2 regions of the Mesorhizobium sp. M0854 genome follow, and region 1 is predicted to be linked to the other one. Evidence: predicted binding sites of a transcription regulator. Region 1 holds the regulator's gene; the other holds the start of a gene.
What was found. Region 1 encodes HrcA, which represses chaperone genes, less so after heat shock. Its sites were predicted from a motif close to GTTAGCACTCNCNNNNNGNGAGTGCTAAC; they were not measured.
Positions count from the first base shown of each region.

Region 2: a site for HrcA is predicted at 6,618-6,646, ahead of NKH99_RS22065 (co-chaperone GroES). Genes of this name have one in related genera too.

Region 1 is NZ_JAMYOL010000004.1:55,017-64,135, forward strand. It holds gene cysK (cysteine synthase A) at 1-708, opposite strand, end outside; gene NKH99_RS08730 (LysE family translocator) at 874-1,491, opposite strand; gene NKH99_RS08735 (PQQ-dependent sugar dehydrogenase) at 1,579-2,934, opposite strand; gene NKH99_RS08740 (hypothetical protein) at 3,035-3,232, opposite strand; gene hrcA (heat-inducible transcriptional repressor HrcA) at 3,269-4,381, opposite strand; gene rph (ribonuclease PH) at 4,527-5,243, shown strand; gene NKH99_RS08755 (VOC family protein) at 5,277-5,687, shown strand; gene rdgB (RdgB/HAM1 family non-canonical purine NTP pyrophosphatase) at 5,702-6,349, shown strand; gene hemW (radical SAM family heme chaperone HemW) at 6,346-7,509, shown strand; gene NKH99_RS08770 (low molecular weight protein tyrosine phosphatase family protein) at 7,514-7,837, shown strand; gene NKH99_RS08775 (hypothetical protein) at 8,103-8,288, opposite strand; gene rsmI (16S rRNA (cytidine(1402)-2'-O)-methyltransferase) at 8,465-9,119, shown strand, end outside.
Region 2 is NZ_JAMYOL010000016.1:20,134-29,252, reverse strand. It holds gene NKH99_RS22110 (phosphatase PAP2/dual specificity phosphatase family protein) at 1-816, opposite strand, end outside; gene NKH99_RS22105 (bifunctional alpha/beta hydrolase/class I SAM-dependent methyltransferase) at 819-2,606, opposite strand; gene NKH99_RS22100 (CDP-alcohol phosphatidyltransferase family protein) at 2,633-3,235, opposite strand; gene NKH99_RS22095 (hypothetical protein) at 3,345-4,022, opposite strand; gene NKH99_RS22090 (Hsp20/alpha crystallin family protein) at 4,086-4,607, opposite strand; gene NKH99_RS22085 (Hsp20 family protein) at 4,637-5,113, opposite strand; gene NKH99_RS22080 (hypothetical protein) at 5,446-5,670, shown strand; gene NKH99_RS22075 (DUF982 domain-containing protein) at 5,808-6,077, shown strand; gene NKH99_RS22070 (usg protein) at 6,193-6,462, opposite strand; gene NKH99_RS22065 (co-chaperone GroES) at 6,802-7,116, shown strand; gene groL (chaperonin GroEL) at 7,174-8,805, shown strand; gene NKH99_RS22055 (hypothetical protein) at 8,909-9,119, shown strand, end outside.

The DNA of each region.
Region 1 (9,119 bases):
GATCTTGTGCGGGCCTGGCTGGCCGCCCGACAGCACCGGCGAGGCTTCCGGTTCGACGGCGACGACATGCACCGAGGGCTTACGCTTCTTCAGCACCTGGCCGACGCCGGTGATGGTGCCGCCGGTCCCGATGCCGGCAACGAAGATATCGACTTCGCCATGGGTGTCGTTCCAGATTTCCTCGGCCGTGGTGCGGCGATGGATTTCCGGATTGGCCGGGTTTTCGAATTGCTGCGGAATGACAGCGTCGGGCAGCGTTGCCGCCAGCTCGTCCGCCTTGGCGATGGCGCCCTTCATGCCTTTCGGGCCTTCGGTCAGCACCAGTTCGGCACCGAGCAGAGCCAGCATCTTGCGGCGTTCGACGGACATGGTTTCCGGCATGGTCAGGATCAGCTTGTAGCCCTTGGCAGCGGCGGCAAAGGCGAGTGCGATGCCGGTATTGCCCGAGGTCGGCTCGATGAGGGTGGTCTTGCCGGGCGTAATCCTGCCCGAAGCCTCCAATGCCTCGATCATCGACACGCCGATGCGGTCCTTGACCGAGGCGATCGGGTTGAAGAATTCGAGCTTGGCCAGCAGATTGGCGACGACACCCTTCTCCCTGGCGAATTTATCAAGCCGCACCAGCGGCGTGTCGCCGATCGTCTCGGTGATCGAATTGTAGATGCGGCCGCGGCCGGGCACGTGTGTGGGGGTGGCGGGCTTGTTCATTGATTTCCTCCCAGAGGTAAAGCGGCAAGAGTCGCGCGGGCATAGGATAGAGCCATCCACCGCGCAAGATAGGCTGTCGATCGAAAAATATCCGAGTGAAGTTCGTGCTGAGTACCCCCGCCTTTGCAAGGCGTGGCAATCCTTGGGCGGATTGGCGAAAGAGATCTATTGACGGGCGGCAATTGCCGCCGCCGCGCCGACCATAAAGCCGGCGGCGGTGCGGTTGAGTGCCCTCAGCGCCCGCGGCGACTTCAGGAACCAGCGCGCCTTGGCCGCCAGCGCCAGATAGGGCACCAGCACGACGAGCAGGACGACGATGGTGAGCGCGACGAGGATACCGTAATCGGCCAGCGTGATCGTCTTCAGATCGACGATGGTCGGGGTGATGGCAAGATAGAAGATCATCGTCTTCGGATTGCCGAGCGTGACGGCAAGGCCGGCTACAAAGCTGGATGCCAAGCCGCCCTTGCCTTTCTTCGCCTCCACCGTTTCGGGCGTGATGCCGCTCGTCCAGAAACGCCAGCCAAGAAAGGCGAGGTAGGCGACGCCCAGCCATTTGATGGCCAGGAAGACCATGCCGAAAGTCTGTGCGACGAAAGCCAGGCCGAGCACCACGGCAGTGAGATAGGTCAGGTCGCCGAGCATCAGCCCGAACGACATGGCCAGCGACGAGTGGAAGCCGGAACCCAGAGCACGCGCAACAAGCGCGGTGACGCCTGGGCCGGGGATGGCCGCGGCGATGCCGAGGGCAGCACTATAGGCGAGGAACCCGGTGAGTGTCATGATTGGCGCTTGTCGCACAATGTTGAAGTTGGGTGAATTCCCTCGGGCCGGATTCGATTGCGCCAGCGCAGCAGGCGACACCGCCGTTCAGGAGCGGCCGTCTTCGTAGGTAACGCGCCAGATGGTGCCGTTACCGTCCTCTGTGACGATCAGGGAGCCATCCTTGGCCATCGCGACACCGACCGGGCGGCCCCAGACGGCGTCGTTCGAGATGACGAAGCCGGTCATGAAGTCCTCATATTCGCCTGTCGGCTTGCCATCCCTGAATTTGAGCCTCACCACCTTGTAACCGGTCCTGGCGCCACGGTTCCACGAACCATGCATGGCGACGAAGGCGTCACCCTGATAATCCGCCGGGAAGTTCTTGCCGTCGTAGAAGGCTATATTCATCGGCGCCGAATGCGCCTGCATCAATACATCGGGGACAGTGGCCTTGCCGGCGAGGTCTGGCCGCTCGCCCTGATGGCGCGGATCCTCGTTATTGCCGATGTAGTACCAAGGCCAACCATAGAATCCGCCGTCCTTGACCGCCGTTGCAAATTCGAACGGCACATTGTCGCCGAGTTCGTCGCGCTCATTGACGACGCACCACAATGCGCCGGTGGCGGGCTGCACGGTCATGCCCGTACAGTTGCGCAGGCCAGTGGCGACAGTTCGGGGATTTTTCCCATCCGGGTCAAAGGCGAGCACATCGGCACGGCCGTCCTCGGAGCCCCAGGCCGCCCCGAGCGGCTTTGATTTGGCCCAGGCGTCGAGGCCGCTATCCGGCTCCTTGCCTATATCCTCGGCTACATTCGAGGCGGAGCCAACCGACAAATAAAGCGTTTTGCCGTCCTGCGAGAAGGCGATGTCGCGGGTCGTGTGACCACCCGACGGGATTTGGGCGACAATGGTTTCTGGTTTACCGGATGTCTTCAGGTCGCCATCGCGATAGGGGAAGCGGACGATGCTGTCGCTGTTCGCGACATAAACCCATTGCGGTTTGTCTCCTGGCGGATAGAAGGCGATGCCGTAGGGATAATTGAGCCCCTTGGCGAAGATCGCTTTCTCGATGGGCCTGGCGCTGCCCTCGGCGAGACGATAGACGCGTATTTGGTCGGCATGGCTGTTGGCAACAAACAGGTCGCCATTCGGAGCGACGCGCACGACACGTGGATTGACGATGCCGGATGCGATCATTTCAGCCGAAAAGCCCGACGGCAATTCTGGCTTGGCGCTTTCGGGCCGTTCCGCCACGCCGGCGCCGTTCGAAGCGGATTGGGCGGGGTCGGCTGCCGGCATGTCTCGCGGCCCAATCAGGCGTCGGACGCCAGGCCTGTCGGCGTGCCAATCGCCAAACGCGGCTTCGCCGTTGAGCACATTCTGGTCCGCCTGCTGGGCGGCTGCCGGTGTCGCAACAAGGAGGGCAGCGGCCAAGGCCGCAAAGCCGCCAGGTCGGATCATCAACGTCCTCCGGGATTCGCCTCGAACAGAGGCAAACGGCATCAGGCATTGATCGTTCCAAGCGGCCGCCCAGCACACGAGGATTTGAAGCCGAACCCGTTCAGTTGCCAGAGGCGTAAAAGTCGTCGTCGAGGCGCTTTTCCAGCGCGACCAGATCGGCCGGCAGCGGTAAACCCATCGCCCGCATCTCTTGCAGCTTCTCGCGCAACTGCTCTTGTACCTCGTGCTGATCCTCTGGCTGGTTGATCATTTCTTCGAGCAGCAGACTGATCTGGGCCTTGAACGATTCCAGCGCCATTCTTTTCTCCTCCTTGCGGCAGGCCCGCGGCGGCTCCTAGCTCAGCATGCGCGAAATCAGCTGCGCCGTATAGTCGACCATCGGTACTATGCGCGCATAATTCAGCCGCGTCGGCCCGATGACGCCGAGCGCACCGACGACACGCGCGTCCTTGTCGCGATAGGGTGCCACCACCAGCGAGGAGCCAGACAGCGAAAACAGCTTGTTTTCCGAACCGATGAATATGCGCACGCCTGGGCCTGCCTCGGCGAGGTCGAGAAGCTGGATCAGCCCATCCTGCGTCTCCAGATCCTCAAACAGATGCCGCAGCAATTCTATGTCGGCCTGGGCAGTGACGTTTTCCAGGAGATTGGCGCGACCGCGCACGATAAGCCGCCCAGGCACGCCGCTTTCAGCGCCTGCCCAGACCGCCAGGCCCTTCTCGACCAGATCCTGCGACAGCGTGTCGAGGGCCGCCCTGGTCTCTTCCTTGATGCGGGCGATCTCGACCCGCGCCTCGGCCAGGGTGCGACCGCGGATATGGGCGTTGAGGAAGTTAGAGGCTTCGTGCAATTGCGAGATGGTGATGCCGGCGGGCAGATCGATGACGCGATTTTCGACGTCGCCGTTCTGCGAGACCAGCACGGCCAGCGCCTTGGTCGGCTCGAGCTGGATGAATTCGATGTGCTTAAGCGCCGCCTCATTCTTGGCGGCGAGCACGAGGCCGGCGCCGCGCGACATGCCGGACAGCATCTGGCTGGCCTCGGTCAGCATATGCTCCAGAGTTGCGCCCGAGCCGGAGGCGCGCACCTGGGCCTCGATGGTGCGGCGCTCCTCGTCGGAGAGGTCACCAAGTTCCATGAAAGCATCGACGAAGAAGCGCAGGCCTGCCTGGGTCGGCAGCCGGCCAGCCGAAATGTGCGGCGCATAGATCAGGCCGAGATGCTCAAGGTCGCTCATCACGTTGCGGATGGTGGCCGGCGACAGCGACGACGGCAGGATGCGCGACAGGCTGCGCGAACCGACCGGCTCGCCATCCCTCAAATAGGAATCGACGATGCGCCGGAAGATGTCGCGCGAACGCATGTCGAGCGATTGAAGCGCGGGCGATTGCAGCGCGTGCGACGGGAGCACGTGCGACTGCAAACCGGGATCGACTGCCTTTGTCATTTCGAGCCAAAACCTCCGCCCCGAAGATATAGACTTCCGCGGTGTCGGCGCAACCGGTCCATTTTCCTTTGCGCGTCACGCCCCGTGCGGCTACAAGCCGGCCAAGATTCCCCGGCCAAGATTCCGAAGAAAGAAAGAAGCCTGAATGCGCCCTTCCAAACGCCAATTCGACGAAATGCGCCCCATCTCCTTCGAGCGCGGCGTCTCCAAGCATGCGGAAGGCTCGTGCCTGGTGAAGTTCGGCGACACGCATGTGCTGTGTACGGCCAGCCTGGAGGAAAAGGTGCCGGGCTGGATGCGCAACTCCGGCAAGGGCTGGGTGACGGCGGAATACGGCATGCTGCCGCGTTCGACCGGCGAGCGCATGCGCCGCGAGGCTTCGTCCGGCAAACAAGGCGGCCGCACGCTGGAAATCCAGCGGCTGATCGGCCGCTCCCTGCGCGCCGTGGTCAATCTGCAGGCGCTCGGCGAGCAGCAGATCACCGTCGACTGCGACGTGATCCAGGCCGACGGCGGCACGCGCACCGCTTCGATCACCGGCGGCTGGGTGGCGCTCTACGACTGCCTGCGCTGGATGGAAGCCCGCCAGATGGCGAGCCTGAGCAAGGTGCTGAAGGATCACGTTGCGGCAATCTCCTGCGGAATCCATGATGGCCAGCCGGTCATCGACCTCGACTACATCGAGGATTCCTCGGCCGGCACCGACGCCAATTTCGTCATGACCGGCAAGGGCGGCATCGTCGAGATCCAAGGCACGGCCGAGGGCGAGCCGTTCTCGGAAGAGCAGTTCGCGGCGCTGATGGGGCTCGCCAAGAAAGGCATTCAGCGCCTGGTCAGCTTGCAGCAAATGGCGGTGGCTTAGCTGCGGTCCAATATTGATGAGATTGGCGATCCTGTGACTCCTTCCGCAATCCTGGAATCAGCACTCTACGTGACCGACCTTGCTGCCGCGGAACGGTTCTATTCGGGCGTGCTCGGGCTCGATCTGCTCGGTAAGGTCGATGGCAGGCATCTCTTCTTCCGCTGCGGCGACGGCGTGCTGCTTATCTTCAATGCCGAGGCCACCAAAGTGCCGCCGCGGGCCGACGCCAAGCTGCCCGTGCCGCCGCATGGCGCGGTCGGCCAGGGCCATCTTTGCTTCGCCGCAAGCGCGGATGAAATCCCACGCTGGAAAGCGCATCTTGAGGCGAAGAAAATCGCCATCGAAAGCGAGTTCGAGTGGCCGCAAGGCGGCCGCTCGATCTATATTCGCGATCCCTCCGGCAATTCGATCGAATTCGCCGAGCCACGAATTTGGGGCATCTGATGCATTCGCCAACTATTCATTCGCTTGATGGGCATAAGATCATCGTCGCAAGCCACAACGCCGGCAAATTGCGAGAATTCGCCGATCTGATGGCGCCATTCGGCATTGAAGCGAAGTCCGCAAAGGAATACGGCCTGCCGGAACCGGACGAGACCGGCACCACTTTCGAGGAGAACGCCCTCATAAAAGCCTTGGCCGCCGCCAAGGCCACTGGATTGCCGGCGCTGTCGGACGATTCCGGCCTGTGTGTCGATGCGCTCGACGGCGCACCGGGCGTCTACACCGCCAACTGGGCTGAGACGCCGGACGGCTCCCGCGACTTCGGCATGGCCATGCAGCGCACGGAAGTGGCCTTGCAAGAAGTTGGCGCGATCACGCCTGCCCAGCGCAAGGGCCGCTTTGTCGCGGTCATCTGCCTGGCCTTCCCCGATGGCCAGGCGGAATATTTTCGCGGTGAGGTCGAGGGCACGCTGGTATGGCCGCCGCGCGGCGAGCTCGGCTTCGGCTACGATCCGGTGTTCTTGCCCGATGGGTTCGAGAAGACCTTCGGCGAGATGAGCGCGAAGGACAAGCATGGCTGGAAGCCCGGCCAGCCAACCGCATTGTCGCACCGTGCCCGCGCCTTCCAGAAATTCGCGCAAGCCCGATTGGCCGCCGTATGACCATGCTGCTCGACCGCAGGCCTGGTTTCGGCGTCTACGTCCACTGGCCGTTCTGCGCGGCCAAATGCCCGTATTGCGACTTCAACAGCCATGTCCGCCACCAGCCGGTCGACCAGGAGCGTTTTGCCCGCGCCTTCGAGACCGAGCTGGCGACGATGCGCGGCCGCACCGGGCCGCGCGAGGTGACCAGTATCTTTCTTGGCGGCGGCACGCCATCGCTGATGAAACCGCAGACCGTGGCGGCGGTGCTGGATGCAGTGGCGAAGAACTGGACGGTGTCTGATGGCATCGAGGTGACACTGGAGGCCAATCCCTCCTCCGTCGAGGCCGAGCGCTTTCGCGGCTATCGCGCGGCCGGCGTCAACCGGGTGTCGCTTGGCGTGCAGGCGCTGCACGACAAGGATCTGCGCTTCCTCGGCCGTTTGCACAATGTCAATGAGGCCCTGCATGCGATCGGCCTGGCGCGCGAGATATTCCCACGGCTGTCGTTCGACCTGATCTACGCGCGGCCCGGTCAGACGCCGGAAGCGTGGCAGGCGGAGCTCGAGCAGGCGATCGGCCACGCCGCAGACCATCTGTCGCTCTATCAGCTGACCATCGAGGAAGGCACGCCGTTCCATGCGCTGCATGCGGCAAGGAAGTTCATCATTCCAGACAATGAGCTTGCCGCCGATCTCTATGCGTTGACACAGGAGATCACCGCCGCGCGCGGACTGCCGGCCTACGAGATTTCCAATCATGCCAGGCCCGGCGCCGAAAGCCGGCACAATCTCACCTACTGGCGTTATGGCGAATATGTCGGCGTCGGTCCCGGCGCGCATGGCCGGTTCGTCGAAAATGGCCGGCGCGTGGTGACGATCGCCGAGAAAATGCCGGAGACCTGGGCCAATCTGGTCGAGGCCAAGGGCCATGGCGTTACCGGCGGCGAGATCCTGACGCGGTCGGAAGAGGCCGACGAGTTCCTGCTGATGGGGCTGAGGCTGGCGGAAGGCATCGACCTTTCCCGCTACGAGGCATTTTCAGGGCGCGGCCTGTCGACGGCACGGCTGTCGGTGCTGCAGGACGAAGGCCTGGTGACGCCGATCGGCAATGCCCGCCTGCGTGCCACGCCGGCCGGCATGATCGTGCTCGATGCGGTCGTGGCGGATTTGGCCAGATAGCGCGTTGAAGAACGTTCTCTTCATCTGCAGCCAGAATCGCTTGCGCAGCCCGACGGCGGAGCAGGTGTTTTCCAAGCGGCGGGACATCGAGGTCGCTTCGGCCGGCACTAATCACGATGCCGACATTCCGTTGACGCATGAACTCGTCGCCTGGGCCGACATCATCTTCGTGATGGAAAAAATGCACCGCGCCAAACTGCAGCAGAAATTCAAGACAAGCCTGAAAAAGGCTCGAGTAATCTGCCTCGATATTCCCGACGACTATGCATTCATGGACCCGGCTCTGGTGGGCCTGCTGGAGGCGCGTGTCTCGAAGTATCTGGGTTGAATGATACATCGCGGAGCATGCGCAACCGCGCTTTCGAGAGCTGTCTCGACCAATCGCGAAGGTCTGCGGTGGTCAAGCCTCGTGCTTGTGGCGGTGTTTGGCGCGATCTTTTTCGCTGGTCTCTCCGGAACGGGCCGGCTTGATCTCGCTTTTGTCGCGTGAGGCATGGTGCTGGTCGTCTGTGGAATGTGACGCTGCGCCATCGCGGGCGCTTTTTGTTTCGAGGCGGGTGATGAAAATGTCGAAGCGATTGGGCATCGTCCGGTCAGTGCTCCATCGTGCGGGCGGTTTCGTTTGCGGGCTTGCTCTCTGCCGATCGCTGGCGTGCAAGCGGCTTCTTGGCTCTGCCATCTGCGGCTTCGGCAGGCAGGTTCTTGTCGCATGGCGCGGCGAAGCGTTTGCGGCCGGCATAGTAGGGTTCGAAAACGTCCTGTATCGTCAGGCTGTTCATCCTGCTCCTCCCGAGATCAGGTGTAAAATTCGCCGGCAACGGTTTCGTTCCCTACTATGGCGAAGGCATGGCGGCTGGTTCACGTCGGCATCCCTTTTGGAACCAGGGCCTTTGCAACCCAGGCTTTTGCAACCAAGCGTGAGCCGTGCCAAACAGGGTCGAACGGAGTTGTGCAGGTGACCGGCGAATCGACCAAACGCAGTTACGTGGTCGGGCAGACCGAAATCGCCGCCCGGCCGCTCGAGCCGGCGCTCTACCTGGTGGCGACGCCTATCGGCAATCTCGCCGACATCACGCTGCGCGCGCTGGAAACGCTCGCCGCCGCCGATATCGTCGCTTGCGAGGACACACGTGTCAGCCGCGTGCTGCTCGACCGCTACGGCATCCGCCGCCGCACCACCGCCTACCACGAGCACAATGCCGGCGAGGCCGGACCGAAGCTGATCGCGGCGCTCGAGGCCGGCCAAAGCGTAGCGCTGAGCTCGGATGCCGGCACGCCGCTCATCTCCGACCCCGGCTACCGGCTGGTCGGTGAGGCGCTGGAACGTGGCATTCGTGTCGTGCCGATCCCCGGCCCATCAGCAGCACTTGCCGCCTTGACGGCATCCGGCCTGCCCTCGGACGCGTTTCTGTTTGCCGGCTTCCTGCCGGTGAAGTCCGGGCAGCGGCTGACGCGGCTGGAAGCGCTGAAGGCGGCGCCAGCAACGTTGATCTTATTCGAATCGCCGCGCCGGCTGGCCGAGACGCTCAGTGCCATGGTCGAGGTGCTGGGCGGTGCCCGCAAGGCGGCGATCGGCCGCGAGCTGACCAAGACTTTCGAGGAGATGCGGA
Region 2 (9,119 bases), on a different contig from region 1:
CAGCGCCAGTGCCGGCCACAACAGGATGAGCCATAGCGCCGAGACCAATGCGCCGGCAGCAGCGCCGGCCAGCGCAAAGGCTGCGCCAAGCGCATAGAACAGCGCCAGAAGCCGCGCTTTCGGGTCCGCGGTCAGGCGGAAGCCGGCGAAAGGCAAGGCGCCGTCGCGCGGAAACAGCCACAGCGCGAAAAGGCCGAGCAGCGCGCCGGTCGGAATGTCGATGAAATGGTGCTGCCACGTCGTCAGCACCGAGGCGCCGATCAGGAAACACCAGGCATGCCAGGCGACGCCGGCGATGCCGGTCAATCTGTGACGCCAATGGTCCCAGATGATGACCAGCAGCGCAATATGCAGCGACGGCGCCTGGTTGAACGGTTTGTCGAAGCCCCCGAGCACGGCGAACATGGAGCCGGGCAGGCCGCTCGTCTGCGGGCGCACGAACGTCGCAGTCAGCGGGAACAGGATGAAGCAGGCGACGGCGACGATCTGCGCCGTCAGATAGCGGCCGGCAAGGCGGTCGACGCCGCTCTTCGAATTGTTCAACAGCAACGACAAGCCATAGAACAGGTTGATCGACCAGTAGGGCACGATCGTCCAGGCAAGGAACGGGATGCCGCGCTCCCAGCCAAAGACGATGCTGCCGACGTCGTCGCGCCGCGACGCCAGCCAATTGGCGAAGCCGTAGGTGGCGTAGAAGAACGGCGCCAGAAATGACAGCCACAATGCGGCGCGCAGGACTATCCCGGGATACGGCTCGCGCGGCAAGGCCGGAAGGGCAGCGGCATCGCGAGGTGAGGCAGAGGCAGGCAGGTCCATGCTCAGACGCGCCGCGCGACCGAAACGGTGAAGATGCCCCACTGGTCGATGCGCTGGTCGAGCTTCTCGAAGCCGGCGGCCGCCACCAACTGGTCCATCTCGGTCTGCGTGCGGCGGCGCATCACCCATGCCTGGCCGCCGCGGTGCGAGGTCAGGCTGCGCGCGATCATCTCGAGCTGCGGATGCCAAGGCTGGTTGGTGTAGACCAGCAGGCTTCCGGGCTGCATGGCGCTGGCCAGTCCACCGAGCGAGCGGGCGATCATGGCATTGTCGGAAAACAATTCGTAGAGCCCCGAGACGATGGCGAGATCCGGCGCCGGGTCGAGCCCGGCCAGCAGCGTGGCGTCGAAGGCGTCACCTCGATGGAACGAGACGGTCGCCGGCAGCTGGCGCTCGGCGATCAGCTTGCGGCCGAGCGAGACGTTGAGCTCGGAGAAATCCTGCAGCCGCACGCTTGCCGGCGGCGCCGCGCCTTTCTGCACGGCATCGAGCACGTAGCGGCCATGGCCGGCGGCGATATCGACGATATGGACCGGCCGGCCGGCGGCCTTCAGCGTCTCAACGGCGCTGCCGATCAGCTCCTCCAGATGCAGCTTGCGCTGGCGGATGCCGCGCCAGCCGACGGCATCGAGAAAGGTGCGGTCGATCATGCGGCCAATGGGGCTGATGCCGCGCGCCTCGTTCTCGTAGACGTAGTCGAGCGTCGAGCCGGAATCGAAGCCGGTGGCAATCCCTGTCTTCATGCCGGATGACAGCCAGGCGCCCATGCGGATCGAGGCGCGGCTGATTGCCCAGTAGAGCCCCCTTAGCGACAGCAGCGGCAGCGGCGAGGCCAGCCGGTCGGCCTCGTCGCGCGTGTAGCCGGCACGGTCGGCCCCGGTCAGGTCGACCGGCTCTTCCGGCGCCGCGAACTGGCTTTCGAGGAAGGGCCTGATCAGGTCGAGTGCCTTGTGGCGGTCGCGCTCGCCCAGCGTGTCGTGGAAGTAGCCGGGCAGCACGTGCCGCTCCTTGGCCGGGCTCGCCAGATTGACGAAGAATTCGTGCTGCGGTCCATGCCGCACCACCCAGTCGCTGCCGGAGATCAGAAGCTGTGTCGGCACGGTGATGGCGCGGGCGTCGGCGACGATGCGCGCGGCATGATCGTAGAGCTCGACCAGGATGTTGGAGGCGATCGGCCGGGTGATCAGCGGGTCGGCGTCGAAGGAGGCGATGCGCTCGGGGTCATGCGTCAGGAATTTCGCCTTGACGTAGGAATTGACGAAGAAGCGGCCCTTCAGCTTCTGCCACAACGCAATGCCCTGCTTGGCGAAGGGTACGTAGAGCTTGACCGAGAAGGCCGGCGAGGCCAGCACCAGGGCGCGAATGTCGGGCGCGTAATCATGCACCCAGGCGGCGGCAAGCACGGCGCCGAAGGATTGCGCGATCAGCGCGATATCGCGCCGGGCAAAGCCGTCGCTGCCGATCTCGCGCACAAAACAATCGATGTCGCGCACCAGTGCGGCAAACGATGGCGCATAGCCGCGTTCGCCGGCGGAGCGGCCATTGCCGCGCGCGTCCCAGGCATAGAAGGCGTGGTCGGGCATCTGGAGCTCGTCGACCAGATGCGCCATGCGGCCGCCATGCTCGTGGCCGCGATGGAACAGCAGGATGGCGCCCTTGCGGTTTTCCGACAGCGCCGGCCAATAGCGGTAGAAGATCTCGGTGCCGTCATGGCTCTTGAAGCTGCGCTCCTGCGCCACCCGCTCGATATTGGCTGAAGCCACTGCGGCAACCGTCTGTTGGTGAAGCATGTTGTTCTCCCTGGCGAGACCGGAATTCAGCTGCCGCTCCCGTTAAGGCCGCTGCATATCCGGTTGATGGCGGTCGCCAGCGAGAGTGTAGCCATGGCCGGAAACACGAGCGGCGTGAGCGCCGGGACCCACAGGCCGGACGCGATAAGCACGGCGAGGATGCCGAGCGCCAGCGCCCGGTCGCTTTTGCCGAACGGGCCGGCATAGTTGCGCCCGGTTCCGGCGGCGATGCCGAGCACGCCGGCGAACTCAGTGATCATAGCCGCGATCGCAAATGCAACGACACCCCAGGCGGGAAAAATGACGGCAAATGCCAGGATCAAAGCGAGGTCGGAGATCATATCGCAGAGCTCGTTGAGATACATGCCGAGCTTCGAGGCCTGGCCATGTTCCCTTGCGAGCATGCCGTCGATGGCATTCAGCGCCATTCGCGTAAACAGCACGAGCGGCATCAGCAGAAAGACCGCGCGATGGCCTGCAAGGACTGCCACCGCAAGGCCGGCGGCGAGCGAGAGGGCAGCGGCCAGCAGTGTGATCTGGTTGGCGGTGACGCCGGCCCTGGCCAGGCCATCGGCAAGCGGCCGCAGCCTGGCCTGGAAGGCCGGTTTCAGCGCATAAAGCGTCGGCATATGCGAACCCCCCGGCCGCGGTGCAAATGATGTTGGCGAGGATGGTCAATTGGCGCGCAAGACGCAAGGGCGGCGCCCTGCCACTTTTCGACATCCGGATATGTCGGCGCTAGCTTTCCCTGCCATTGTCGCCCGGGAACCGTGCGGGCAAGCTTTCTTCGGCCGCCGCCCAGGCGCGACTATGATAGCGCCGCAGGATGAGAATGCATGTCGCGAAGACCGCCAGCCCGCAAATCACGCCGGGCGACATGCCCCCGCCGAAAGCGGACTTAACAACGATGCCGGTGAAGACGCCGGCAATGGCGCCGTTGATCGTGCCCACCATCCCCGCGGTGGTCATGAAATATTGCAGCGGCGAGGGTCTGAGGCCCTTGTCGACCAGCACCGCCGAGGGGTCGTCATGCGTGGAATTGACGAGGTATCTTTGCAGGACCGGCGCCAGTTCGACGAAATAGTGGCGGATCCTGGCCATGCCGCGGGCATGCACCATGTCCTCGATGGCAACCTGCACCGCGCGCACAAAGGTGACCAGTCCGATGAAGAAAAGGCAAGGCAGCAAGATCAGGCTGAACAACACGAACGGCCTGCCCATCTCCGTGACCTGCGCGACGAAGGACAAGGCAATCGTTGCGCTTGAGACCGAGGTCAGGAACAGATCGGCTCTCTGGTTCGCTTCCTGAATGGTCGCGGCGCGAGCGTTTTGCAGCACGAAATGCTCGGTCGTCAGGCACTGCAGGGCGTGCTGCGCCTGGTCAGGCGGAACCGGAGCGTCGGGAGAACGGGTCATCGACATTTGCCCGCTTCTGCCCGCCGGAACCGACAGGCAGAAGGGACGTCGTCCTACGAGCCGTCAGGACTTGCCGTCGCCGCCGGTGATGGCGATACGCTTGGCCTTTGCCTGGGCGCGCTCCGTCTTGGGCAGCGTCACGCTGAGCACACCGTTCCGGAACGCGGCGTTCACCTTGTCTTCGTCGACTTCGTAGCCGAGCGGGATACGCCGCTCGAAACGGCCATAGAAGCGTTCGGAGAACTGCCTGTCCTTGTCCTCGGTCTCTTCGCGCTTCTCGCCGCGCAGCGTCAGCACGCCGTCATCGAGCAGCAGCTCGACGTCTTTCTCGTCCATGCCGGGGATCTCGGCGGTGACGCGGATCTCCTTTTCGCTATCGGAGATTTCGACACTCGGCCAGCTGGCGCGGGCAGCGGAGAAGCCACCGAGCGACGGCATCCTCGTGTCGAAGCCGCGGAACGCCTCGTCGAACAGGCGGTTCATTTCGCGATGCAGCGTCAGGAAGGGATCGCCGTCGCCGTTGCGGAACAGGCTGGGGGGCTGATTGTTCTCCCGGCCCCACGGAATGAGATCACGAATAGCCATTGCATAGTCTCCTTTCTCGACTGGTGCATTCAGGCAGCCTGCTTGTTTGCTTCGCCCTGCGCGACCTTCGGCCCGGTCTTCGGCGAGGCGACATCGGTCGCGATGGCGATGCGCCGAGGCTTCATCTCCTCGGGCACCTCACGTACCAGATCGACGCTGAGCAGGCCGCTGTCGAGCGAGGCGCCTGCGACCTTGACGTGATCGGCAAGCTCGAAACGGCGGGTAAAGGGCCGTGTGGCGAGGCCATGATGCAGATACTCCGCGTTGTCCGGCTCCTTGTGCTGGCCGGAGACAATCAGGAGGTTGGGTTCATGGGTGATTTCGAGGTCGTCCTCGGAAAACCCGGCTACGGCGATGGTGACGCGGTAGTTGTTCTCGCCGCTGCGCGCGATGTCATAGGGCGGCCAGGCGTCGAAGGCCTGCGGAGCATTTTCCAGCAGGTTGAAGACGCGGTCGAAGCCGATGCTCGACCGATAGAGCGGGGAAAAGTCGAATGCGGTTCTCATAGCTACATCCTCCATCGAGCAACATAGATACGAGGGGCGCCAAAGAGCTGGCGCTCCCTGGTTCCGCCGGCCCCATTTCGGCGACCGGTGCCTTCGATCTGGTTATTGTCCGCCGCAAGTCAAGACCCGGTGGCTCTCGCGTTGCCGGTTTTTCGGGCCGGTTTTCGGTCGGTTCGGCGAGGCTACCAATCTCGCCACAAGTGGGGAGATGTCCGGCAGGAGATTGCCTGTTGGTTTCAATTGCCAACGCTGACTTCCCCGGCCGGTTATTGTCTGCAGCAGGTCAAGACCCAGATTTCTTGTGTTGCCGGGCCCGTTCCCGGCACTCGCAGATGGAGCTGACCATGACACGCGACGAGATCATTTCTGTGCTGGGCCCGGTCGACGAAGCCGTGATCGCCGACATTGCGGCGACGGACGGGACGGTCCAGGAATTGCGCGAGGCCCTGGCCTGGATCGCCGCCGACGAGGCGCTGGTGAACGAGGGCCGACCGCTGCCGACGGCAAGGGTAGCGACGCTGATCGAACTGCTGCAAGGGCCGGACGAGGAGGAATAACCGGCTGCTGCCGCGATGCTCTTGAACCGCGCAAAGGGACGAACCATGTCCTTCAGCGGCGCCGGCCGGCCGCCGGTGCCGCCAGCATAACGTTGCTTGCTCAAACAAGAAGACGATCAGAAAACAAGGAGGAAGTGATGGACGACGTCCGCTTCGCCGAGCCGATCACGTTGAAATTCCAATCCAGCGAGCGCAAGGTCGCCAGCAGTTGGGAAGCCATCGAATGCATGCGCCAGCAGTGGCCGGACCGTGCACGCGGCCGGAGCTGGCGCGCCGCCTATCGGACCTGCCGCGACGCGCTCGACGGCTGGCGCACCGCGCGTGATGCGCGCAAGGCCTTCGTCAGGGCGGCGCGCAAGGCTGGATTGCTCGCAGCGGCCCGCAAGCCTGTCGACCACGCCGGCTAGTCCGGACGCCCTCCGATATTGTGAGATCCAAAACAAAGTGGGGGAGAGTCAGCTACCCCTCTCCCCCGCTTCGGAGGCACTTTGTTTGCTGTCTGGCGGCAGATCGGCTTGCTCCTCAGTGGACGGTGATAATGCCATTTACGGCCCGCCATTCGGACGGTTGGATCAGACGGTGATGAGCCACGCGCACCGAATGCAGCGGGCCTTCGATCTCGCGCTCCCAGAAATCGAGGAAATGCTTCAGCGTCGGGAAATCAGGGGCGATATCGTATTCCTGCCAGATATAGAGCTGAAGCAGGCTTCGATGATCGGGCAGGCGGTAGTGGATCTCCGCCGTGGTGAGGCCAAACCCTTGCATCTGGAGCTGAAAGTCCCTGCTGGTCATGCAATCCTTCCTTTCCCAATGAACCTCGGTCTGCAAAACGCCTCGCCTTCCACATAGGTTCCAGCCGCCGGCAAGCGGCTCAGGAGACGGACAGATTTGGAAATCCGGCCGGGTCATCGCGCCGGAAACGGCGAATGTGCGAACAATTACAGCGTATTGGCACTCTCAGGTGTCGAGTGCTAAAATTTTTGCATGATCCTCTTGAAAGCTGAAAAAAGCGCGACTAGTTCGTATGCGCGCGATGCCTTAAGAAGAGATCGCGCACCCCGTGCCGGGCCGATATTGCCGGTCCGGTCAGGAGGATGTTCGAAAATCTGTTTGTCCCGAGAGGAGAACGACATGGCGTTCCGTCCATTGCATGACCGCATCCTGGTCCGCCGCATCGAGGTCGACGAAAAGACCGCGGGCGGCATCATCATCCCCGACACCGCCAAGGAGAAGCCGCAGGAGGGCGAGGTCATTGCCGCCGGTCCGGGCGCGCGCGACGACAGCGGCCAATTGCAGCCGCTCGACGTCAAGGTCGGCGACCGCATTTTGTTCGGCAAATGGTCCGGCACCGAGATCAAGCTCAATGGCGAGGATCTGCTCATCATGAAAGAGAGCGACGTGCTGGGCGTGATCGAAGCCACGGGCGAGATGAAGAAGGCTGCCTGAGCGGGGCCTGAACAAGCATTCCAGTCAACGAAAAGCTGCCTATCGAGGAGTGTTCCAATGGCTGCCAAAGATGTGAAATTTCATACCGAAGCCCGCGAGAAGATGTTACGCGGTGTCGATATGCTTGCCAATGCGGTGAAGGTGACGCTTGGTCCCAAGGGCCGCAACGTTGTCTTCGACAAATCGTTCGGCGCGCCGCGCATCACCAAGGACGGCGTGACGGTGGCAAAAGAGATCGAGCTCGAGGACAAGTTCGAGAACATGGGCGCTCAGATGGTCCGCGAAGTTGCTTCGAAGACCAGCGACACCGCAGGCGATGGCACCACGACCGCGACGATTCTTGCTCAGGCCATTGTCAGGGAAGGGGCCAAGGCGGTCGCTGCCGGCATGAACCCGATGGATTTGAAGCGCGGTATCGACAAGGCGGTCGACGCCGTGGTCGCCGACCTGAAATCCAATGCCCGCAAGGTGACCAGGAACGACGAAATCGCTCAGGTCGGCGCCATCTCTGCCAATGGCGATGCCGAGATCGGCCGCTTCCTCGCAGAGGCGATGGAAAAGGTTGGCAATGAGGGTGTCATCACTGTCGAGGAAGCGAAGACCGCTGAGACCGAGTTGGAAGTGGTCGAAGGCATGCAGTTCGACCGTGGCTACCTCTCGCCCTATTTCATCACCAATCAGGATAAGATGCGCGTCGAACTCGAAGAACCCTATGTGCTGATCCACGAGAAGAAGCTGTCCAACCTGCAGGCCATGCTTCCTGTGCTCGAAGCCGCCGTGCAATCCGGCAAGCCGCTGTTGATCATCGCCGAGGACGTCGAGGGCGAGGCGCTGGCGACGCTGGTCGTCAACAAGCTGCGCGGCGGCCTGAAGGTCGCGGCCGTCAAGGCACCGGGCTTCGGCGATCGCCGCAAGGCCATGCTGGAGGATATTGCCATCCTGACCGGCGGCACGGCGATTTCGGAGGACCTCGGCATCAAGCTCGAGAACGTCACACTGGAGATGCTCGGCCGCGCCAAGAAGGTGCTGATCGAGAAGGAGAACACCACCATCGTCGACGGCGCCGGCCGCAAGGATGAAATCCATGCGCGCATCAGCCAGATCAAGGCGCAGATCGAGGAAACCACCTCCGACTACGACCGCGAAAAGCTGCAGGAGCGGTTGGCCAAGCTCGCCGGCGGCGTCGCCGTCATCCGTGTCGGCGGCTCGACCGAGATCGAGGTCAAGGAGCGCAAGGATCGCGTCGACGACGCCATGCACGCCACACGCGCGGCGGTTGAGGAGGGCATCCTGCCCGGCGGCGGCGTGGCGCTGCTGAGAGCGGCGAAGGCGCTCGATAACGTCGTCGTCGACAATCCCGATCAGAAGACCGGTGTCGACATCGTGCGTCGCGCCATCGAAGCGCCGGTGCGCCAGATCGCCGAGAATGCCGGCGCCGAAGGTTCGATCATCGTCGGCAAGCTGCGCGAGACGGGCGAGTTCGGCTATGGCTGGAACGCGCAGACCAACGAGTTCGGCGACCTCTACAGTCAAGGCGTCATCGACCCGGCCAAGGTCGTGCGCACTGCTCTCCAGGGTGCCGCCTCTGTTGCCGGCCTGCTGGTGACGACCGAGGCGATGGTGGCCGAGAAGCCGAAGAAGGAAGCTGCCGCGCCGGCCATGCCCGGCGGTGGCGGCATGGACTTCTAAGGCCAGGCTTCCAAAGCGCGACTTCGAAACGGCAGATGGACCGTGTCCGCCAAAAGCGGGCACGGTCTTGCCGGTCCGGGACTAATGCTGAGCAGGTGTTGCCATGGATATGATGGACAGTTTTGGAAAGATCGCGGCGCCGACCCGCCCGAAAAACGATTTCAACTATGAAGCCGACTGCAGGGCGGCGCTGGCGCCTTTGGTCGACGGCTTGCTGGATATGGCCGAGTCGGCCGGCTGGGACCGCGGCAAGGCGGCCTACACGCTGATGTTTCTGTCGGCTCAACGCGTGGGGGCCGGCACGGAGGAGCGCA